DNA from 2 places in the Streptomyces sp. NPDC045955 genome. Region 1 is predicted to be linked to the other one. Evidence: riboswitches for the same ligand, from Rfam matches in the RefSeq annotation. Region 1 holds a riboswitch; the other holds the start of a gene.
What was found. A riboswitch is a leader RNA that binds a small molecule or an ion and turns the genes downstream of it on or off. The one in region 1 is predicted to bind thiamine pyrophosphate.
Positions count from the first base shown of each region.

Region 2: another riboswitch for thiamine pyrophosphate. It lies ahead of thiO (glycine oxidase ThiO); the one in region 1 lies ahead of AC07F0_RS21980 (thiamine ABC transporter substrate-binding protein).

Region 1 covers NZ_JBWKKY010000010.1:117,190-128,933, reverse strand. Annotated here, with positions in the region: gene pyrH (UMP kinase) at 1-754, shown strand, start outside; gene frr (ribosome recycling factor) at 920-1,477, shown strand; gene AC07F0_RS22000 (phosphatidate cytidylyltransferase) at 1,477-2,625, shown strand; gene AC07F0_RS21995 (SRPBCC family protein) at 2,749-3,198, shown strand; gene AC07F0_RS21990 (hypothetical protein) at 3,251-3,472, opposite strand; gene rlmN (dual-specificity RNA methyltransferase RlmN) at 3,643-4,749, shown strand; TPP riboswitch at 4,790-4,896, shown strand; gene AC07F0_RS21980 (thiamine ABC transporter substrate-binding protein) at 5,021-6,058, shown strand; gene AC07F0_RS21975 (ABC transporter permease) at 6,034-7,722, shown strand; gene AC07F0_RS21970 (ABC transporter ATP-binding protein) at 7,722-8,741, shown strand; gene AC07F0_RS21965 (maleylpyruvate isomerase family mycothiol-dependent enzyme) at 8,767-9,564, shown strand; gene AC07F0_RS21960 (LAETG motif-containing sortase-dependent surface protein) at 9,625-10,284, opposite strand; gene AC07F0_RS21955 (LOG family protein) at 10,489-11,610, opposite strand; gene AC07F0_RS21950 (VOC family protein) at 11,635-11,744, opposite strand, start outside.
Region 2 covers NZ_JBWKKY010000006.1:41,554-53,297, reverse strand. Annotated here, with positions in the region: gene AC07F0_RS14020 (phytoene desaturase family protein) at 1-1,169, shown strand, start outside; gene AC07F0_RS14015 (SCO2102 family sporulation regulator) at 1,197-2,147, opposite strand; gene metF (methylenetetrahydrofolate reductase [NAD(P)H]) at 2,204-3,127, opposite strand; gene thiE (thiamine phosphate synthase) at 3,223-3,906, opposite strand; gene AC07F0_RS14000 (helix-turn-helix domain-containing protein) at 4,158-4,523, opposite strand; gene AC07F0_RS13995 (NAD(P)/FAD-dependent oxidoreductase) at 4,601-5,842, opposite strand; TPP riboswitch at 6,002-6,113, shown strand; gene thiO (glycine oxidase ThiO) at 6,111-7,280, shown strand; gene thiS (sulfur carrier protein ThiS) at 7,277-7,477, shown strand; gene AC07F0_RS13980 (thiazole synthase) at 7,480-8,277, shown strand; gene pknB (Stk1 family PASTA domain-containing Ser/Thr kinase) at 8,427-10,358, shown strand; gene AC07F0_RS13970 (deoxyribonuclease IV) at 10,417-11,295, shown strand; gene AC07F0_RS13965 (sulfite oxidase-like oxidoreductase) at 11,307-11,744, opposite strand, start outside.

The DNA.
Region 1 (11,744 bases):
CACCAAGGCCCAGAAGAGCGACGACGGCAAAGTGCGCGGCCGGTTTCTGCTGAAGCTGTCCGGAGAGGCCTTCTCCGGCGGTGGGGGCCTGGGCGTCGACCCCGACGTGGTGCACAAGATCGCCCGCGAGATCGCGGCCGTCGTACGCGACGGTGCGCAGATCGCGGTCGTCATCGGCGGCGGCAACTTCTTTCGCGGTGCCGAGCTCCAGCAGCGCGGCATGGACCGGGCCCGCTCCGACTACATGGGCATGCTCGGCACGGTCATGAACTGCCTGGCCCTCCAGGACTTCCTGGAGAAGGTGGGAGTGGACTGCCGGGTGCAGACCGCCATCACCATGGGCCAGGTGGCCGAGCCGTACATCCCGCTGCGCGCCGTGCGGCATCTGGAGAAGGGCCGTGTGGTCATCTTCGGTGCCGGTATGGGCATGCCGTACTTCTCCACCGACACCACCGCCGCCCAGCGCGCCCTGGAGATCGACGCGGAGGCGCTGCTGATGGGCAAGAACGGCGTGGACGGGGTCTACGACTCCGACCCGAAGACCAACCCGGACGCGGTGAAGTTCGACCACCTCGGCTACGGCGAGGTCATCACCCGTGACCTGAAGGTCGCCGACGCCACGGCCGTGACGCTGTGCCGCGACAACAAGCTCCCGATCGTGGTCTTCGAGCTGCTGGCGGAGGGCAACATCGGACGTGCCGTCAAGGGTGAGAAGATCGGCACGCTGGTGGGGGACCCCGGCAGCCGGGACTGAGACCCGAGAACAACCCCGTCCGGGGGATGGACGGGACGGAGCCGGGCCGGGGGATGGACAATGGTCCACCGGTCGGGAACCGTGCAGGAAGAAGACGCGACGCAGCCGGCCGCCGCCCCACATGGAACCGCAGCCGGGCCTACTCAAGACACGCAGGAGCAAGTGGTGATCGAAGAGACCCTCCTCGAGGCCGAGGAGAAGATGGAGAAGGCCGTCGTGGTCGCCAAGGAGGACTTCGCCGCGATCCGCACCGGCCGTGCGCACCCGGCGATGTTCAACAAGATCGTGGCCGACTACTACGGCGCGCCGACCCCGATCAACCAGCTGGCCTCGTTCTCGGTGCCCGAGCCGCGTATGGCCGTGGTGACCCCGTTCGACAAGAGCGCGCTGCGCAACATCGAGCAGGCGATCCGCGACTCCGACCTGGGCGTCAACCCGAGCAACGACGGCAACATCATCCGAGTGGTGTTCCCCGAGCTGACCGAGGAGCGCCGCCGCGAGTACATCAAGGTCGCCAAGAGCAAGGGTGAGGACGCCAAGGTCTCCATCCGCTCCGTGCGCCGCAAGGCCAAGGACGCCATCGACAAGCTGATCAAGGACGGCGAGATCGGCGAGGACGAGGGCCGCCGTGCGGAGAAGGAGCTCGACGACACCACCCACAAGTACGTGGCGCAGGTGGACGAGCTCCTGAAGCACAAGGAAGCGGAGCTGCTCGAGGTCTGATGAACGACTCTTCCTGGGGGGCGCCGCCACAGGCCGGGTACTGGGGGCCCACCGACCAAGGGCATGGCCGAGGGCGCGCCCACCCTGGCCATGGGCATGCCCACACCCCTGGCCAGGGGCACGTCCAGGGAGCCGCTCCGGCGGGTCCCGCATACGATGCGCATGAAGCGCCTCAGACCCGCCCCGTGCCCATCGTGCCCGACGTAGCCGCATACGGCGGAAACCAGGATGACGACCGGGGGGCTGCTCGGCTGAGCGGCTCTCCGGTCCGAAACGAGACGAATCCGGAGCCCATGCCCGACGCCGCAGAGCCGGCACCCAAGCCGCAGAAGAAGAGCGCGGGTCGCGACCTGAGTGCCGCGATAGGGGTCGGGGTCGGGCTCGGCGCGGTGATCGTCGCGTCGCTGTTCGTCGTCAAGGCCGTGTTCGTCGGCGTGATCGCGGTCGCCGTCGTGGTGGGCCTGTGGGAGCTGACCAAGCGGCTGGACGAACGCAAGGGCATCCGGGCGCCCCTCGTGCCGCTCGCGCTCGGCGGTGCGGCGATGGTCGTCACCGGGTACGTCCGGGGCGCCGAGGGCGCCTGGGTCGCCATGGGGCTCACGGCACTGGCCGTGCTGGTGTGGCGCATGACGGAACCGCCCGAGAACTACCTCAGGGACGTCACGGCGGGCGTCTTCGCGGCGTTCTACGTGCCGTTCCTGGCGACGTTCGTCGCGATGATGCTGACAGCGGACGACGGGGCGCAGCGGGTGCTCACGTTCCTGCTGCTCACGGTGGTCAGCGACACCGGTGCCTACGCGGTCGGCTGGCGCTTCGGCCGGCACAAGCTCGCCCCGCGCATCAGCCCAGGTAAGACCCGCGAGGGTCTGCTCGGCGCGATCTCCTTCGCGATGGTGGCGGGCGCGCTGTGCATGCAGTTCCTCATCGACGACGGTGCCTGGTGGCAGGGCCTGGTGCTCGGCCTCGCGGTCGCGGTCAGCGCCACGCTGGGCGACCTCGGCGAGTCCATGATCAAGCGGGACCTCGGCATCAAGGACATGGGCACGCTGCTGCCGGGGCACGGCGGCATCATGGACCGGCTGGACTCGCTGCTGCCCACGGCTCCGGTGGTGTGGCTGTTGCTCGTGCTCTTCGTCGGGTCCGGCTGAGGCGATACGGCTGTGCAGCGAGCTCCCCTCGGGTGACCGGCGGGGGCTCGCTGTCGTTGTGCGGAGGTGCCTGCGACGTCTCCAAGTGGGACGATTCAGGTGTACGCCGCGAAGGGGGACATCATGTCCAGCATTCGACAGACCATCGATGTCGACCGGCGTCCCAAGGACGTCTACGACTACGTCACGGACGCCCAGCGGCTGCCGGAGTGGCAGCTGAGCGCCGTGTCCGCAGAGCGCCTTGATGAGGGGCCGGTCGGTGTCGGCTCCCGGATGCGGGTCACCCGGCACGTCGGCCGCCGGGTCATGCCGATGACCATGGAGGTCACGGAGTACGACCCGCCGCACAGCTGGAGCATGCGGGGTGTCGACGGCCCCGTCCGGGCGCGCGTGCACGGCGAGGTCGAGCCGTTCGACGAGGGGCGCCGCTCCCACGTGACGATCGAGGTCGACTTCGAGGGCCACGGCGTCGGCAAGGTCCTCGTCCCGCTCGTCGTACGCCCCCAGGTCCGCAAGGAACTGCCGCGCAACGAGCAGCTCCTCAAGGACCTTCTGGAGCACACGGGCCAGTAGGGGCGGGTCGAGCTGGTTCCACCAGCCGAAGGCGATCCAGCGGGAACGCTGATCATGCGAAGGGCGACAGACCCTTGCCCTCGAGGTGGGCGAGCAACGAGTCAACGCATGCGTCTGCCGTGGCCAGGTCGGCACGGAAGAACGAGTCCTCGCCAAGCGGCCCACCGCTGACGATGACCATCCACGCCGCCCGTCGCTCGGCCATGCGGTCACCGTCGACCTTGAAGACGGTCGTGACTCCGCGCTCGGCCAGCCACTCCATCAGTTCAAGCATGTCCACCCGCACCCCTCCGGAGAGATCATCCCACCCCCAGTGGCGCGCCCTCCGGGCCGTCCCTGGGACGTGCGAGGCCGATCGACGATGACAGACGGCGATCACGGGTGACCGCCCCCACCCCGCTCCGGCCTGGGCCACCGGAGTCGATCTGCCACACTGGACGGGTTATGCCTGCACCCGGAGAACTCACTTTCGTCGCCCCGCGCGGAGCCAAGAAGCCGCCGCGGCATCTCGCCGACCTCACTCCTGCCGAGCGCAAGGAGGCCGTTGCCGCTGTCGGGGAGAAGCCGTTTCGTGCCAAGCAGCTCTCGCAGCACTACTTCGCGCGGTACGCGCACGATCCGGAGCAGTGGACCGATATTCCGGCCGGCTCCCGTGGTCGGCTCCAGGAGGCGCTGCTTCCCGAGCTGATGACCGTCGTACGGCATCTGTCGACCGACCAGGGCACCACGCGCAAGACACTGTGGCGGTTGTTCGACGGGACGCTGGTCGAGTCCGTGCTGATGCGTTACCCGGACCGGGTGACCATGTGCATCAGCTCGCAGGCCGGGTGCGGGATGAACTGCCCGTTCTGTGCGACCGGGCAGGCGGGGCTCGACCGGAATCTGTCCACCGCCGAGATCGTGCACCAGATCGTGGATGGTATGCGGGCGCTCAGGGACGGGGAGGTGCCGGGCGGGCCGGCGCGGCTCAGCAACATCGTGTTCATGGGTATGGGTGAGCCGCTCGCCAACTACAACCGGGTCCTCGGCGCCATCCGGCGGCTCACCGACCCCGAGCCCGACGGGCTGGGGCTCTCGCAGCGCGGGATCACCGTCTCGACGGTCGGTCTCGTCCCGGCCATCCACCGGCTCGCCGACGAGGGCCTCAAGTGCCGGCTCGCCATCTCGCTGCACGCCCCCGACGACGAGCTGCGCGACACCCTCGTCCCCGTGAACACGCGGTGGAAGGTCCGCGAGGTGCTGGACGCCGGCTTCGAGTACAGCGCCAAGTCCGGGCGCCGGCTGTCCATCGAGTACGCGCTGATCCGGGACATCAACGACCAGGCCTGGCGCGGTGACCGGCTCGGGCGGATGCTCAAGGGCAGGCCCGTGCACGTGAACCTGATCCCGCTCAACCCGACGCCCGGGTCGAAGTGGACGGCTTCCCGGCCGGAGGACGAGAAGGCGTTCGTGGAGGCCATCGCCGCGCATGGTGTGCCGGTGACGATCCGGGACACCCGTGGTCAGGAGATCGACGGGGCGTGTGGTCAGCTCGCCGCCACCGAACGGTAGTCTGACCGGCGTAAGCACAACCGTGTTTTCCGACACCTTCATATTCCGACAGGGGAGCGCCACAGCGCTGAGAGTGCGGCACACGGCCGCAGACCCTCCGAACCTGGCCCAGGTCATTCTGGGTAGGGAGATCGGTCATCACTCGAGCTGTTGCGCCCTGCCCGGGACTCCCAGAGGTCCCGGGCAGGGCCGCGTCTTCTCCTGGTCCTCCAGGAGGAATCCAGTGAGCAACACCATCAAGCGGCTGACGGCGGTGGCCGTCGGGCTCGGCATGGCCGCCACGCTCGCCGCGTGCGGGTCGTCCGACGGCGGCCAGGGGTCCGGCGACTCCAAGACCGTGACGCTCGTCAGCCACGACTCGTGGGCCGCCTCGAAGGACGTCATCGCGGCCTTCGAGAAGCAGTCCGGCTACAAGGTCAACGTCCTCAAGGACGGCGACGCCGGGCAGGCCGTGAACAAGGCCATCCTGACCAAGGACAACCCGCAGGGCGACGTCTTCTTCGGCGTCGACAACACACTGCTGTCCCGCGCCCTCGACAACGGCCTGTTCCAGCCGTACGAGGCGAAGGGCTCGGACCGGATCGCGCCGGAGTACCGGGCCGACCAGGACAAGCACCGGGTCACACCGATCGACACCGGCGACATCTGCGTCAACTACGACAAGAAGTACTTCGCCGACCACAAGCTCGACCCGCCGCGCAGCTTCGGCGACCTGGTCAAGCCCGAGTACAAGAACCTCCTGGTCACCGAGAACGCCTCCACCTCCTCGCCCGGGCTCGGCTTCCTGCTCGGCACCGCCGCGAAGTACGGCGACGGGGGCTGGGAGGGGTACTGGAAGAAGCTCAAGGCCAACGGCGTGAAGGTCGTCGACGGCTGGGAGCAGGCCTACAACGAGGAGTTCTCCGGCTCGGCCGGCGGCAAGAAGGCCAAGGGCGACCGGCCGCTCGTCGTGTCGTACGCCTCCTCGCCGCCCGTCGAGGTCGTCTACGCCGACCCGAAGCCCGCCGCGGCACCGACCGGGGTCGCGCAGGGCACCTGCTTCCGGCAGGTCGAGTACGCCGGGCTGCTGAGCAACGCCAAGAACGCCAAGGGCGGCAAGGCGCTCCTCGACTTCCTGATCAGCGAGCGGTTCCAGGAGGACATGCCGCTCAACATGTACGTGTACCCGGTGCGCGAGGGCGCCCAGGTGCCGCCGGAGTTCGTGAAGTACGGGCCGCAGGCCAAGGACCCGGAGACCATGGACCCGGCGAAGATCGCCGACAACCGTGATCAGTGGGTCAAGTCGTGGACCTCGCTCGTACTGAAGTAACCGGTGCGACCGACGCGGCCGTCCGCAGGGACCGGCGCGGGAGCGCGGCGCGGCTCGGGCTCATCGCCCTGCCCGTCGCGTTCTTCGCGGTCTTCTTCGCCTACCCCGTCGCCGCGATCGTCGCGCGGGGCCTGAAGGTCGACGGGGTCTGGCAGTTCGGGCGGATCGGCGAGGTGCTGGCGCAGTCCGACGTCCGGCACGTCCTGTGGTTCACCACCTGGCAGGCGATCGTCTCGACGGTGCTCACGCTGCTGGTCGCGCTGCCCGGCGCGTATGTCTTCGCGCGCTTCGACTTCCCGGGCAAGCAGGTCCTGCGGGCGGTCGTGACCGTGCCGTTCGTGCTGCCGACGGTCGTCGTCGGTACGGCGTTCCTGGCGCTGGTCGGGCGTGGTGGGCTGCTCGACGAAATGGGGGGCGTGCGGCTGGACACCACCGTGTGGGCGATCCTGCTCGCGCACGTCTTCTTCAACTACGCGGTCGTCGTACGGACCGTCGGAGGGCTCTGGGCGCAGCTCGACCCGCGGCAGGAGGAGGCCGCGCGGATGCTCGGGGCGTCGCCACTGCGGGCCTGGCGGCAGGTCACGCTGCCGGCGCTGGCGCCCGCCGTGGCCGCCGCCGCGCTCATGGTCTTCCTGTTCACCTTCACCTCCTTCGGTGTCGTCCAGATCCTCGGCGGGCCCACCTTCTCGACGCTGGAGGTGGAGATCTACCGGCAGACGTCGGAGATCTTCGACCTGTCCACGGCGGCCGTGCTGACATCGATCCAGTTCGTCGCGGTGGGCGCGATCCTCGCCCTGCACGCCTGGACCGTACGGCGGCGGGAGACCGCGCTGCGGCTGGTCGACCCGTCCGTGACCGCGCGCCGCCCGCGCGGCACCGGGCAGTGGGCGCTGCTGGGCGGAGTGCTCGTCACCGTCGTCGTGCTGCTCGTGCTGCCGCTCGCCGTGCTGGTGCAGCGGTCCCTGGACGCGCCCGGCTTCGGCTACTACCGGGCGCTGACCAGGGACGACGGCGGAGTGTTCCTGGTGGCGCCGATCGAGGCGATCGGCAACTCACTGGAGTACGCCGTTGCCGCGACCGCCATCGCCGTGGTGATCGGCGGTCTCGCCGCCGTCGCGCTCACCCGCCGGGACGCCGGGCGGTTCGTGCGCGGCTTCGACGCGCTGCTGATGCTGCCGCTCGGGGTGTCCGCGGTGACCGTCGGCTTCGGGTTCCTGATCTCCCTGGACGAGCCGCCGCTGGATCTGAGGTCCACCTGGATCCTGGTGCCGCTCGCGCAGGCGCTGGTCGGGGTGCCGTTCGTCGTGCGGACGATGCTGCCCGTGCTGCGGGCGGTGGACGTGCGGCTGCGGGAGGCCGCCTCGGTGCTGGGGGCCTCGCCCTGGCGGGTGTGGCGTGAGGTGGATCTGCCGATGGTGCGGCGGGCGCTGCTGATCGCGGCCGGGTTCGCCTTCGCGGTGTCGCTCGGGGAGTTCGGGGCGACGGTGTTCATCGCGCGGCCCGACAACCCGACGCTGCCGGTGGCGGTGGCGCGGCTGCTGGGGCGGCCCGGCGAGCTGAACTACGGCCAGGCGATGGCCCTCTCGACGATTCTGATGGTGGTGTGCGCCGTGGCCCTGCTGGTGCTGGAGAGGCTTCGCACGGACCGGAGCGGGGAGTTCTGATGCTGCTGGCCCTGGAGGGCGCGACGGTCCGTTTCGGCGGGCGTGCCGTGCTGGACGCCGTCGATCTGGAGGTCGCCGAGCACGAGGTCGTGTGCGTGCTCGGGCCCAGTGGCAGCGGCAAGTCGACGCTGTTGCGGGTCGTGGCGGGGCTTCAACCCCTCGGCTCCGGGCGGGTCGTGCTCGACGGGCGCGACCAGGCGGGCGTGCCCGCACACCGGCGCGGGGTCGGGCTGATGTTCCAGGACCACCAGCTGTTCCCGCAGCGGGACGTGGGCGGCAACGTCGCCTTCGGGCTGCGTATGCACGGGGCGTCGAAGCGGCAACAGGCCGATCGGGTACAGGAGTTGCTGGACCTGGTCGGTCTGCCGGGCGCGTCCCGCCGGGCCGTCGCGGCGCTGTCCGGCGGGGAGCAGCAGCGGGTGGCGCTGGCCCGGGCCCTGGCGCCGAGCCCCCGGCTGCTGATGCTGGACGAGCCACTGGGGCAGCTCGACCGGTCGCTCAGGGAGCGGCTGGTCGTCGAACTGAAGGAACTCTTCGGCCGGTTGGGCACGACCGTGCTCGCGGTGACGCACGACCAGGGGGAGGCCTTCGCACTGGCCGACCGGGTCGTGGTGATGCGGGACGGGCGGATCGCCCAGTCCGGTACGCCTCTTGAGGTGTGGCAGCGGCCGGCCGACGCCTTCGTGGCCCGCTTCCTCGGCTTCCAGAACGTCGTCGAGGCGACGGTCGGGGCGGAGGCCGCGGACACGCCGTGGGGCAAGGTCCCGGTGCCGGAGGGCGCCCCGCAGGGCACGCGGACCCTGCTCGTACGGCCCGCCGGTGTGCGTCTGGTGCCCGCCGGCACGGGCCTGCGCTGCACGGTGACCGCGCGCACCTTCAAGGGCACCCATGTCGCCGTCCACCTCCAGCCGGAGGACGCCCCGCGCCTGGAGGCGGCGTGCGCGCTGCGGGCGGCGCCGGAGACCGGGGACGAGGTCGGGGTGGAGTTCGACGCGGCCGAAATCGTGGTGCTCGACTGATCGGCTGCCGCCTAGGGTGCGGGGCATGACGTTACTCGCGCACGACCGCCACTGCGACGAAATCGCCCACCAGGTGGCCCTGTTGAGGGCCGTGGTCACCTCCGGGGCGGACCTGTCCGGCACGGTGCCGACCTGCCCGGACTGGTCGCTGGAGGACCTGGTCCGGCACATGGGCGGCGCCCTGCGCTGGGTGGAGTTCATCGTGCGGACCCGGGCCGAGGAGGAGGTGCCCGAGGAGCGGGTGCCGGGCTTCGCCGGACCCGCAATCCGAGGTGACGCCGCCGTACTGGACGCATGGCTGGCGGAGGGCGGCGAGCAGGTCGTCGCAGCGCTTCGGGAGGCCGGGCCGGACACGAAGGTGTGGAGCTGGGCGGGGATCCTCAACTCCGGCTTCTGGGCCCGCCGGATGACGCACGAGATCACCGTGCACCGCGCGGACGCCACGCTCGCCGCCGGGCTGCCCTACGAGGTCGCGCCCGACGTGGCCGCCGACGCGATCGACGAGTGGCTCCAGATCGTCGAGTTCGTCCAGCGGACGGCACCGCACGACGCGGCGCGGGAACTGCGCGGCCCGGGCCGCAGCATCCACCTGCACGCCACCGACACCGGCGCCGACCTCAACGCCGAGTGGTTCATCGAACTCACCGAAGCCGGCGTCACCTGGCGCCGCGGCCACGAGAAGGCCACCGTCGCCCTGCGCGGGCCGCTCACGCCCGTCCTGCTCGCGTTCTACCGTCGGCTGCCGCTGGACGCACCGGAGTTGGAGGTGCTGGGGGAGCGGGAACTGCTGGAGTTCTGGCTGGAGCGGGCGACGTTCGGGTGAGACGGGACGTGGCCCGCCCCATGGATCACGGGACGGGCCACGTCATGGCGTGCGGAGGCGTCAGCTGTCGCTGCTGTTCGCCCCGCGACGGCGCATGCCGAAGAACACCGCGCCGCCGCCGACGACGACCAGGGCCGCCGCGATGCCGGCGATGATGCCGGTGTTGGAGTCGGCACCGGTCTCGGCGAGGTTGGATTCACCGGCCGCGGGCGCGGGCGCGTTGCCCGCCGGCGTGGTGCTCTCGCTCTCCGACGGCGACGGAGCCGGGGTGTCGGTCTCCTCGGCCGGCTTCGACGGGGAGGCCGACGGGGTCGGCGTGGCCGGCGGGGTCGCCGGCGGCTTCTCCTCTTCCTTCTTGCAGGCCGTGGCCGGGGTGACGAGGTTCGGCTTGATGTCCTCGTCGACGTACGGAGTGGCCTTGACGTGGATGCGGTACTCCGCGTTCGGCTTCCAGTTCTCGGCGAAGGTGATGGTGGTGCCTTCGCGCGTGCCCTTGACCACCTGCTCGCCGACCTTCTTCACGTCGGCGCCGTTGTTCTCCAGGTACACGGTGATCGTCGCCGGGACACCGGCGGGGTCCACGTCGGTGACGGTGATGACGCCCTTGTCGCCATCGCACTTCGCCTCGGCCGAGAACTCGTTGATGTTGCAGGCGAGCGCGTTGCCGGCGGCACCGAGCGCGAGGGCGGCCGAGGCGGAGACGACACCGAGGATCCGCACGGAACGTGCGACGGTACGACGCGAAGCCGTACGGCGTGATACGGACAGAACTGCCACGTTTGTCCTTTACAGGATGCGCAAATGCGGGGGGTGGAGGCAGTGCTGACTGAGCATCAGCACTACCGGGAGGCTCTCAGGTCTATAAGCGTCGCATAAGTAGTGTCAACGCATATGCAGACTGCAAGCACTTGCTTTGCCAGCTTATTAACCGCCGAGACGTTTCAACGCCTCCGGTGCCTCCTCGATCCGCTCCACGAGCGCGATGCGGGCCTCCATCGAACGGCCCCTGGCCAGCGACTGGAGCAGTGGCCACGTCGGCAGCTTCTCCGTCCAGTGCGCCCGGTTCACGAGCACCATCGGCGTCGGCTCGCCGCGCGACTCGTAGTAGTTGGGCGTCGCGTTGTCGAAGATCTCCTGGACGGTCCCGGCGGCCCCCGGCAGGAACACCACACCCGCGTTGGACCGGGCCAGCAGGCCGTCCTCGCGGGTGGCGTTGGCGAAGTACTTGGCGATGTGCGACGCGAAGGCGTTCGGCGGCTCGTGGCCGTAGAACCAGGTCGGGATCCCCACGGAACGCCCGCCCTGCGGCCAGCGCGCGCGTATCTCGAAGGCGGCCGCCGCCCACTGGGTGACCGACGGCGTGAAGTGCGGTGCCTTGGCGAGCAGTTCGAGCGCCTCGGCGAGCATCTCGTCGCCGAACGGGGCGGCGTACGCGCCGAGGTTCGCGGCCTCCATCGCGCCCGGACCGCCGCCCGTGGCGACCGTGAGACCGGCACGGGTCAGCTCCCGGCCTAGCCGCGCCGCCCCCGCGTACTCCTGTGTGCCACGGGCCATCGCGTGGCCGCCCATCACGCCCACGACCCGGGCGCCGGACAGGAGTTCGTCGAGCGCGTCCGAGAGGGAGTCGTCGTGGACCGCGCGCAGCATGGAGGCGTAGACGTCCCGGTCCGCCTTCGTGCGCTGGAACCAGGCGTAGGACTGGGCGTCGGGCGTGGCCTCGTAGCCGGCCGGCAGCGACTCGAAGAGCTCGTCCGGCGTGTAGACATGGCCGCGGTACGGGTCGAAGGGCAGGTCGGGGACCGGCGGGAAGACCAGGGCGCCGTCCGTGCGGATCTTCGCGGCGGCCTCCTCGCGCATCGCGCAGCCGAGGAAGACGGCACCCGCGGTGTCCGTGCCGAGCAGTTCGCGCGTACGGTCCGTCAGATCGACGGCCTGGACGCGGTGACCGGCGAGCGTGCCGCGTGCCGCGACGGTCGCGTCGAACTCCTCCAGCGTCTCGATCTCACGGTCGTCATGGTGGGCCGCATGGGCGGGCATCGTCTGCACGCGCCCATGCTGGCACAGCGCCCCTCAGCCCTCGACGGCCGCCGGGTCCATCCACACGACCTCGAAGGTGTGGCCGTCCGGGTCGTCGAAGGCGCGGCCGTACATGAACCCGTGGTCCTGCGTCTCGCCGGAGA
Region 2 (11,744 bases), on a different contig from region 1:
TGGCGGCCCTGGACGAGGCGCTCGGCTCCGGGGCCGGGAAGCGGTGGGGTGACTTCCTGGTGCGGGCCCGCGAGGCCTGGGACCGCACGCGCCGCCCCCTCCTGGAGGAGCCGCTGTGGCCGAACTGGCAGGTGCTGGCCGAGCGTGAGCCGTACCCGGCGGTGCCTCACAAGCGGCTGCTGCGCACCCGCCGGGCCGGCACGCTCGCCGAGGTCGGCGCCTGGGAACTGCGGGACGCCCGGCTCGCCGCCCTCTTGGAGAGCCACGCCCTGGCGTACGGCCTGGACCCGCGGACCACCCCGGCGAGCGCGGCAGTACTGCCGTACATGGAGCACGCCTTCGGCATCTGGTACGTGCGCGGCGGCCTGCGCGAGCTGGCCCGCTCGGTGTACGAGCGGTGCGTGGCGCGAAAGGTCGAGTTCCGTTTCGGCGCCGACGTGACCGGGGTGCTGGAGAAGGACGGCCACGCATCGGGGGTGGAACTCGCCGACGGCACGGTCGCGGAGGCGGACTTCGTGGTCGCCGGTGTCGCGCCCGGCGCGCTGGACCGGCTGTCGGCACAGGCCGTGGTGCGAGGTGACGGCGACGTGCCGCCGCAGCCCGCGGCGGCGAGCCGGGTCACGGTGCTGCTCGCCCTGCGCGGCGCCCGCCCCGAGGGCACGGCACACCGCACGGTGGTCCACGCGGAGGACCGCGAGGCCGAGTTGGACGCCCTGTTCGGCACGGCGGCGCAGAACCCGCGTCCCACGGTCACGGTCCTGCGGCCCGACGACCCGCAACTGGTCCCGGACCCGGACCACGAGGCGGTCACCCTCACGACGGTGGTGCCCGCCCGGCCCGGCGAGCCCTGCGACGCCCTCACCGAAAACATGATCGCGGTCGCCGAACGCGCCGTACCGGATCTGCGCGACCGCCTCCTCTGGCACGAGGTGCGCACCCCGGCCGACATCGCCGAGGCGACCGGCGCGCAGGGCGGTGCGGTGCCGGTGCCCGCCCTGGCGGCGGACGGCGGGCGGCTGCTGCATCCGTCCAACAGCACGCGCGTGCCCGGTCTGTTCACCGTCGGCGGCTGGGCGCATCCCGGCGGCGGACTGCCGCACGCCGGTATGTCGGGCGCACTGGTGGCGGGACTGATCGTGGAGGGACCGGAGTTCCGGGGCTCTCAGTGAGCTCGCCGCGCCAGCGGCGTTCGGGCTTCAGAAACGGTACTGCTCGTCGAAGCCGTTCCCGGGCGTCTGCTGCTGCCCGTTGCCCTGGTAGGGGTACGACTGCTGCTCCGGCGGCAGCTCCTGGCCGTACTCGTCGGTGTTGCGCTGCTGCGGGACCCAGACACCGCCGGGCGGGGTCTCGCCGCCGTAGGTGCCGGCGTACTGGTCCTGGCCGTAGCCCTGCTGGGCGTAGTACTGCTGGTCGCCGTAGGAGGTGTCGTACGAGGCCCCGCCGTAGGTCGGCGTGCCGATGTACGGGTCGGAGTAGGCGGCGTACTGCTGCTGGTCCGTGGCCTCGTAGCCCTGCTGCTGGCCATAGCCCGAGTAGTCGTAGGCGTAGGGCTGGTCGGTGCCCTGGGCCGTGGCGGCGTACTGGTCGTGGGGCGGGCCCTGCTGGTAGCCGGTGTCGCCGTACACGCCGTAGGAGCCGGTGTCGTCGGGCACGGGCTGCGGCTCGTAGACCGCGGTGGTCTCGGCGGCCGTCGGTTGCACCGGGCGCGACGGGGCGAAGACGTCGTCGCGGTCGTAGTCGTCGTCCTGGCCGTAGGCGGGGCTGGAGGTGTCGCGGCGGTAGTCGGCGGCCTCGTCGCCGTCGCCGCCGTCGGCTGCCTCCATGCCGGAGACCTCGAGGCCCGGCTCCTGACGGCCGCGCTCACCGCGGCGGGTCTTGCCGCCGCCCAGCATCGGCGCGTTCATCGCCCAGCCGGCCGAGAAGCCGCTGCGGAACGACAGGGTGACGTACGTCTGCCCGACCGCGAAGGCGGCCGCGCCCACCCCGATCACGATGACGGACGGGATCAGCACACCGACCACGACACCGAGGAAACCGACGAAGGCCAGCAGCCGCCAGCGCAGCCGCGCCTTGTACTGCAACAGCACCTCGCCCAGCAGCCACAGCGCGACGATGCCGAACGCGATGTAGAGGACCGCCCAGCCCATGTACGCCCCTCTCCCAGTCGCCGCTACGCAGTGTGTCGTATACCGGTGCGAACGGTCTAGGCCTGCGGTCGGCGGTGCAGGCCCAGGTTCTCGTAGATTTCCAGCGTCGCCGTGGAGTTGTTGAGCGTGATGAAGTGCAAGCCGGGCACTCCCTCGGCGAGCAGCCGCGCACAGAACTCCGTGGCGAATTCGATACCAATGGAGCGTACAGCGGCCGGATCGTCTTTTGCTGTGAGGATCCGCTCTTTCAGGGCGGCCGGGAACGCGGCGTTGGTGAGGGACCCGATCCGCTCCAGCGAGCGGACGCTGGCGATCGGCATGATCTCGGGGATGATCGGGGTGTCGCAGCCTGCGGCCGAGACGCGGTCACGGAGCCGGAGGTAGTCCTCCGGGTGGAAGAACATCTGCGTGATGGCGTAGTCCGCGCCCGCACGGCACTTGTCGACGAAGTGACGGACGTCGGTGTCCCAGTCGGTGGAACGCGGGTGCATCGCCGGGAAGGCGGCGACGCCCACGCAGAAGTCGCCGGACGCCTTGATCAGCTCGACGAGTTCGGCGGCGTAGGCCAGGCCCCGGGGGTGCGGCACCCAGTCGCCCATCGGGTCACCGGGAGGGTCGCCGCGCAGGGCGAGCATGTTGCGGATCCCGGCGTCGGCGTACTGGCCGATGATGTTGCGCAGGTCGGCCACCGAGTGGTCGACCGCCGTGAGGTGCGCGATGGGCGTGAGGGTGGTGTCGGAGGCGATCGCCTCGGTCGCCTTGACCGTGCCGGCGCGGGTGGAGCCGCCCGCGCCGTAGGTCACGGAGACGAAGTCGGGTGCCACGGCCTCTACCCGGCGCAGCGCGTTCCACAGGTTCCGCTCGCCCTTCGGGGTCTTCGGGGCGTAGAACTCGAACGAGTACGTCGTTTTGCCGGTCGCGAGCAGGTCACGGACGGTGCGCGCGTGGTCCGATCTGATGGATGCGGTGCCGAGGGCCATACCGGCAGGTTAGTCAGGGGCGGTCGGTCCCCCAACCGCGCGCCGGACTTTGACCCGATTTATGCACTTGTTGTCCATCCCTTGGACAAACCGGCCTACGAACCGGCCTCCTGCTGCTCCCGTAGCCTCTTCGCGAATTCGGCCGCCGCCGCGCCCGGGTCGTCGGCCTCGGTGATCGCCCGTACGACGACGGCACGCCGGGCCCCCGCTTCCAGGACCTGGTCGAGATTGCCGAGGTCGATGCCGCCGATGGCGAACCAGGGCCGGTCGGTGCCGAGGGCGGCGGTGTACCGGACGAGGTCCAGGCCGGGTGCGTGCCGGCCGGGCTTGGTGGGGGTGGGCCAGCAGGGGCCGGTGCAGAAGTAGTCCACACCGTCCTGGACGGCGGCCGCAGCGGCCTCGGACTCGGCGTGCGTGGAGCGGCCGATCAGGACGTCGTCGCCGAGGATCGCACGGGCCGCGGGGACGGGGAGGTCACCCTGGCCGAGATGCAGCACGTCGGAGCCGGCGGCGTGGGCGACGTCGGCGCGGTCGTTGACCGCGAGCAGCCTGCCGTGCCGGGCACAGGCGTCGGCGAAGACGGCCAGGTGCTCCAGCTCCTCGGCCGCCTCCATGCCCTTGTCCCGCAACTGCACGATGTCGACCCCGCCGGCCAGCACGGCGTCCAGGAACTCCACGAGATCGCCCTGCCGCTTGCGCGCGTCGGTGCAGAGGTAGACCCGGGCGTCGGCGAGCTGGGCGCGGGCGGTGGTGCGGGTGGTGGCGGTTGTGACGGCCATGCGTGTCGTCCCCCTGGTGTCGGTGGCGGGCGGGTGCGGGATGCGCCCGTGCCGGTGACACTACGAGGCACCCGGCGCCCGCGCCCGTGCGGTGACCCTACGAGGCACCCGGCGCCCGCGTCCGTGCCGGGCACAAGCCACCCCGTGACCGGGCCCCGCGGGTCGCCCCACGGGCCCCGGCCCACACCGGGCGGTTGTCCGGGTCCGGTCCCGCGTGTGCGGCACCGGACCGTTGTTCGGTCGTGGTCGGGTCAGACCGCGAGCGCCTGGGCTCGGCGCTTCACCTCCGTGCCGCGGTTCTCGCTCAGGGCCTGTGCCGGCGTGCCGGGCAGGCTCGGGTCGGGGGTGAAGAGCCACTCCAGCATCTCTTCGACCGTGAAGCCGTCGTCCCGCAGGAGCGTCAGGGTTCCGGCCAGGCCCTTGACGACCTTGTCCCCGTCGATGAAGGCCGCGGGGACGTGCAGTGCGCGGTTCTCACCGCGGCGTACGGCGATGAGCTGGCCCTCCTTGACCAGCTGCCGCACACGCGTCACCTCGACGCCGAACTGTTCGGCGATGTCGGGGAGGGTGAGCCAGGCAGGGACGAGAGCATCGATCTTTGCGTCAATCTCGGTCACGGAAACCAGCCTGCCATCCCCCACTGACAGTCGGAAGCCGGGCCCGCCCACCTGGGTGGACCCGTGTGTCTCCCGGGCTACGCCGTGGCCGCCTTCAACGGCCTCGCCGGGTCCGCCAGCAACGCCGGATTCATCGGCGTGCCCGACTCGATCAGGCGGCGGCCCTGCGCCAGGTCCCGGGGACGGCCCACCGCCAGCAGCGCGACCAGCCGGTCGCCGCGCAGCCAGCAGACCGTCCAGGCCGGTCCGGCCGGGTCGCCCCGCCACAGGGTCGTGTCGGCGGCGGCGTGGTGCCCGGCGTACTGCACGAACCGCCCGAACTGCTCCGACCAGAAGTACGGCACCGGGTCGTACACCGCAGGGGTCTCCCCCGAGGCCCGGCCGACGATGTTCACGGCGACCGTGCGCGGTCCTTGGAGGGCGTTGTCCCAGTGGTGCACCAGCAGGCGCTCGCCGTACCGGCCCGAGGGGAAGGAGGCGCAGTCGCCGACCGCGTACACGTCGGGCACCGACGCACGCAGGTGCTGGTCGGCCACGATCTCGCCGTGCGTGCCGAGCTCGATCCCGGAGCCGGCCAGCCAGGCCGTGGCCGGACGGGCGCCGATGCCGACGACGACCGCGTCCGCGGGCAGCCGCGAGCCGTCACCGAGAACCACGGTGCCGGGCTCCACGCGCTCCACGCGCGCGTGCGTCCGCAGCACGGCACCCGCGTCGGCGTACCAGCGGGCCATCGGCGCGGCGACCTCGGCGGGCAGCGCCCCGGCGAGGGGCCGTTCGGCGGCCTCCACGACCGTCACCGCGCAGCCCGCCTCGCGCGCCGCCGTGGCGAACTCCGCGCCGATCCAGCCGGCGCCGACGACCACGATGTCGTGCCTGCCCGCCAGCACCGGCCGCAGCCGCTCGGCGTCGTCCAGGGTGCGCAGCAGATGCACGCCCGGCACGCCCTCCGCCCCGGGCAGCCGGATCGGTTCGGCACCGGTCGCGACGACCATGACGTCGTACGGCACGGGCCCGTCCTCGGTGTCCAGCTCGTGGTCGCCCGGGCGCAGGCCCCGCACCTCGCAGCCGAGCCGCAGTTCGATGCCGAGGGCCTCGAAGTCCACGTCGAAGGCGGAGCCCTCGGCCTTGCCGAGCAGAACGGCCTTGGACAAGGGGGGCCGGTCGTAGGGCTGGTGGGGTTCGGCGCCGATCAGGCTCACGGTGCCGGTGAAGCCCTGCTCGCGCAGGGCGACCGCGGTCTGGACACCGGCCATCCCCGCGCCCGCCACGACCACACGCCGGGGCGCGGACGAACCTGGTTCCTGCGTCTGCTCGCTCACCTGATCACCATAGACAACTGACATTTTGTCAGTCAGTGCTCATACCCAGTGACCTGCTGCACACGCGACCGGGCGAGGACCAGGCCGCCGAGGGAGCGGGCCGTGGGGGTGGCTCCCTTACTGCGGCATACGGCATCCGGCTAGGGTGGGTGGCCAACGCAAGGCACTCGCGGGAGCCCGGACGCACCGGGCTGAGAGGGAGGCTGGCGGCCTCCGACCGTACGAACCTGATCCGGGTCATGCCGGCGAAGGGAGGGGCTGGACGCCCATGTCGCGTACGCGCACGTCAGACGTCCTCGTCATCGGGGGCGGGATCATCGGCCTGGTCACCGCGTGGCGGGCCGCGCAGCGCGGGCTCGCCACGGCCGTGGTGGACCCGGAGCCGGGCGGTGGAGCCGCACAGGTGGCGGCCGGGATGCTGGCCGCCGTCACGGAACTGCACTACGGCGAGCAGACCCTGCTCGGGCTGAATCTGGCCTCCGCCCGGCGCTACCCGGACTTCGTGGCCGAGCTCACCGAGCAGGCCGGCCACGACCTCGGCTACCGCCGGTGCGGCACGCTCGCCGTGGCCCTGGACGCCGACGACCGGGCCCACCTGCGCGAACTGCATGCCCTGCAGCAGCAGTCGGGCCTGGAGTCGCAGTGGCTGTCAGGGCGGGAGTGCCGTCGGCTGGAGCCGATGCTCGCACCGGGCGTGCGCGGCGGGCTGCGGGTCGACGGGGACCACCAGATCGATCCGCGGCGGCTGGCCGGGGCGCTGGTCACCGCGTGTGAACGGGCCGGTGTGGTGTTCCACCGGGCGTGGGCGGAGCGGCTCACGGTCGCACGGGACCGGGCCACGGGCGCCGTCACGGACGACGGCACCCCGCTGGAGGCCGGGCAGGTCGTACTCGCCGGGGGCAGCCTCAGCGGGCGGCTCGCGGGCGTCCCGGCGGATGTGCTGCCGCCCGTGCGGCCGGTGAAGGGGCAGGTCGTACGGCTGACCATGCCGCAGCGGCACGGGCCCTTCCTGAACCGGACCGTGCGCGCGGTCGTGCGCGGCAGCCACGTCTACCTGGTGCCGCGTGAGAGCGGCGAGCTGGTCGTCGGGGCGACCAGTGAGGAGCTGGGCTGGGACACCACCGTGACCGCGGGCGGCGTGTACGAGCTGCTGCGCGACGCGCACGAGCTGGTCCCGGGCATCACCGAGCTGCCCCTCACCGAGACCCGGGCCGGACTGCGCCCCGGCTCCCCCGACAACGCCCCCCTGCTCGGCCCGACCGGGCTGGAGGGGCTGCTGCTGGCCACCGGGCACTACCGCAACGGCGTCCTGCTCACGCCGGTCACCGGCGACGCCATGGCGCACGTCCTGGCGACGGGCGAGCTCCCCGAGGAGGCCCGCCCCTTCACGCCGAAGCGCTTCAGCACCGCCACCGCACTCACGGAGCAGCCCGCATGAACATCTCCGTCAACGGGGAGCCCCGGGAGGTCCGGCCCGGTACGGCTCTCGACACCGTCGTGAAGTCCCTCACCGCCGCGCCGTCCGGCGTGGCCGCCGCCCTGAACGAAACCGTCGTTCCGCGCGCGCAGTGGCCGTCCACGCCCCTCGCCGAGGGGGACCGCGTGGAAGTCCTCACCGCCGTCCAAGGAGGCTGATCATGGCCGACGATCCGTTTGTCCTCGGTGGTACGTCCTTCACCTCCCGCCTGATCATGGGTACGGGCGGGGCACCCAGCCTCGACGTGCTGGAACGGTCGCTGGTCGCGTCCGGGACGGAGCTGACGACGGTCGCGATGCGCCGGGTGAACGCCTCGGTGCACGGCTCGGTGCTGTCCGTCCTCGACAAGCTCGGCATCCGCGTCCTGCCCAACACGGCGGGCTGCTTCACCGCCGGTGAAGCCGTCCTCACGGCCCGTCTCGCGCGCGAGGCCCTCGGCACGGACCTGATCAAGCTGGAGGTCATCGCCGACGAGCGCACGCTGCTGCCGGATCCGATCGAGCTGCTGGAAGCGGCCGAGACGCTGGTCGACGACGGGTTCACGGTGCTGCCGTACACCAATGACGACCCCGTGCTGGCGCGGAAGCTGGAGGACGTGGGTTGCGCGGCGATCATGCCGCTCGGCTCGCCGATCGGCTCGGGGCTGGGCATTCGCAATCCGCACAACTTCCAGCTGATCGTCGAGCACGCGCGTGTGCCGGTGATTCTGGACGCGGGGGCCGGTACGGCGTCGGACGCGGCGTTGGCGATGGAGCTGGGGTGTGCGGGTGTGATGCTCGCATCGGCGGTGACGCGGGCGCGGGAGCCGGTGCTGATGGCCGACGCGATGCGGCACGCGGTCGAGGCGGGAAGGTTGGCTTATCGGGCGGGGCGTATTCCTCGGCGGCATTTCGCGGAGGCGTCCTCGCCGGTGGAAGGGCTCGCCCAGTTGGATCCGGAGCGGCCTGCCTTTCAGTGACTGGGGTACCTCCCAGGCACTCAAGGCACTTGGGGACACGCCTGCCCGCAGCGGCGGCGGTCTGACGCACGTCACAGGTCCGCTTCAGTCGGGCTCCGAAAGTGGGCGGGGCGATGGAGCTGTCAGTCATGGCTCGTACACTCGCCTGCGTGGACACGACCCTTCAGGACCCCTTGGTCGGGCAGGTGCTCGACGGCCGGTATCGCATCGACGCGCGGATCGCGGTCGGCGGGATGGCCACGGTCTACCGGGCCGTGGACACCCGGCTCGACCGGGTCCTCGCACTCAAGGTGATGCACCCCTCGCTCGCGGTCGACGGCTCGTTCGTCGAGCGGTTCATCCGCGAGGCGAAGTCGGTGGCCCGGCTGGCGCACCCGAACGTGGTGCAGGTCTTCGACCAGGGCACCGACGGCGGTTACGTCTACCTCGCCATGGAGTACGTCGCGGGCTGCACCCTGCGGGACGTGCTGCGCGAGCGCGGGGCCCTGCAACCGCGTGCCGCCCTGGACATCCTGGAGCCGGTGCTGGCCGCGCTGGGCGCCGCGCACCGTGCCGGATTCGTGCACCGGGACATGAAGCCCGAGAACGTCCTGATAGGAGACGACGGCCGGGTCAAGGTCGCCGACTTCGGCCTCGTACGGGCCGTCGACACGGTGACGAACACCACCGGCACCGTCCTCGGCACGGTCTCGTACCTCGCCCCCGAGCAGATAGAGAACGGCACCGCCGACCCCCGCGTCGACGTGTACGCGTGCGGCGTGATGCTGTACGAGATGCTCACCGGCGACAAGCCGCACGACGGCGACTCCCCGGCCGTGATCCTCTACAAGCATCTGCACGAGGACGTCCCGCCGCCCTCGGCCGCCGTGCCCGGTCTGGCGTACGAGCTGGACGAGATGGTGGCCTCGGCGACCGCCCGCACCCCGGACCTCCGCCCGCACGACGCGGTGGCGCTGCTCGCGCAGGTCCGCGACGGGCGCGGGCGGCTGACCGCGGAGCAGCTGGACGCGGTGCCGCCGCAGGCGCTCGCCGCGGACCACGTCAACGCCGACGACCGTACGAGCGTGATCCCCCGCGCGCTGGCCACGCCGCGCCCGCTGCCCGTCAACGAGGAGGAGGGCTCCGCGGCCGCGCTCCACCGCACCAGCCGCTTCGAGTCCCCGCCGCCCCCGCCGTCCCGGCGCCGCTCGGGGCCCCGGCGCGGTCCCATGGCGATCCTCGTCGCCGTCCTGCTCGTGCTCGGACTGGGCACCGGCATCTGGTACATCAACTCGGGCCAGTTCACCGAGGTGCCCCGGCTGCTGTCGAAGACCGAGGAGCAGGCCCGCAAGCAGCTGGAGGAAGCCGACCTCGAGGTCGGCAAGGTCAGCCACGCCCACAGCGACACGGTCAAGCGCGGCACGATCATCGGCACCTCCCCCGAGCCGGGCGCCCGTATCCGCGTCAACGACTCCGTGTCGTTCACGGTCTCCGACGGCCCCGAGACCGTCCGGGTGCCCGCCCTGGAAGGCCGGCGGCTGGACAAGGCGCGGTCGCTGCTGCAGGAGGACGGCCTGGAGCCGGGCATGGTCACCCGGGAGTTCAGCGAGGACGTGCCCAGGGGCTCGGTGATCTCCGCGCGGCCGGCGGACGGCACGAAGGTGCGCGCGGGCTCGGCGGTCGCGCTCGTCGTCAGCAAGGGCAGCTCCATCGACATCCCCGACGTCACCGGTGACGACCTGGCCGACGCCAGGGCCGAGCTGACGGACGCCGGTCTCAAGGTGAAGGTCGCCACCGAGCGGGTCACCTCCTCCGAGTTCGACAAGGGCCAGGTCGCCCGGCAGAGCCCGAACCCCGGCGGCCGGGCGGCCGAGGGCGACACGGTGACGCTGACGGTGTCCAAGGGCCCGGAGATGATCGAGGTCCCGGACGTGGTCGGTGACGGCGTCGACGACGCCACGCGGGAGCTGAAGGGCGCCGGGTTCCAGGTCGAAGAGGACCGCGGCCTGCTCGGCCTGTTCGGCGACACCGTGAAGGACCAGTCCGTGAAGGGCGGCGAGACCGCGCCCAAGGGCTCGACGATCACGATCACGATCAGGTGAGGGACCGGACAGGGAGCCCGTGGACGGGGCCGGGCCGGGCGCATGGCACCCTGAACGGGTGAATCATCAGCTGTCCGGCCCCTCCCGCAACCCCGTGGGCGGCCACGTCCCCGTGGCCGGTGGGCTCCACTCCGTCGGCCTGACCTACGCCCGTGACCTGAAGGCCGAGACCGTCCAGGTCTTCGTCGCCAACCCGCGCGGCTGGGCCACTCCGTCCGGCAATCCGAAGCAGGACGAGGCGTTCCGCGCCGCGTGCGAGGCCGAGTCGATCCCGGCGTACGTGCACGCCCCCTACCTGATCAACTTCGGCTCGCACACCGAGGCGACCGTGGAGCGGTCGGTGGAGTCACTGCGGCACTCGCTGCGCCGCGGACGGGAGATCGGGGCGCTCGGCGTGGTCGTGCACACCGGCAGCGCGACCGGCGGCCGGGAGCGGTCGGTGGCGCTGAAGCAGGTACGGGAGCGTCTGCTGCCGCTGCTCGACGAGCTGACCCACGACGACGACCCGTATCTGCTGCTGGAGTCGACCGCCGGCCAGGGCGCCTCCCTGTGCTCACGGACCTGGGACTTCGGCCCGTACTTCGAGGCGCTGGACGCGCATCCGATGCTGGGCGTGTGCCTGGACACCTGCCACATCTTCGCCGCCGGGCACGACCTGACCGGCCCGTCCGGCATGCACCGGACACTGGACCTGCTGGTGGACACGGTCGGCGAGGGCCGGCTGAAGCTGATCCACGCCAACGACTCCAAGGACGTGGTGGGCGCGCACAAGGACCGGCACGAGAACATCGGCGTCGGCCACATCGGCGAGGACCCGTTCCGGGCCCTGATGACGCACCCCGCGACCGAAGGCGTACCGCTGATCATCGAGACGCCGGGCGGCAAGGAGGGGCACGCGGCGGACGTGGAACGGCTGAAGAAGCTGCGCGACTGCTGAAGACCGCACCGTCAGAGGTCGGGGCCGTCCCCCGGCTCCTCCTGGTACGAGTAGCGCTGCTCCTGCCACGGGTCGCCGATGTTGTGGTAGCCGCGCTCCTCCCAGAAGCCGCGCCGGTCGGCGGTCATGTACTCCACGCCGCGCACCCATTTGGGGCCCTTCCAGGCGTACAGGTGGGGCACGATCAGGCGCAGCGGGAACCCGTGCTCGGCGGTGAGCAGCTCCCCGTCCTTGTGGGTGGCGAACAGGACGTGCTCGGAGGCGAAGTCGGACAGCCGGAGGTTGGAGCTGAACCCGTACTCGGCCCACACCATCACATGGGTGACGTCGTCGGCCGGCGGCGCGATGTCGAGGATCGTGCGCGCGGGGACGCCGCCCCACTCGGCGCCCAGCATGCTGAACTTGGTGACGCAGTGCAGATCGGCCACGACGGTGGTGTACGGCAGAGC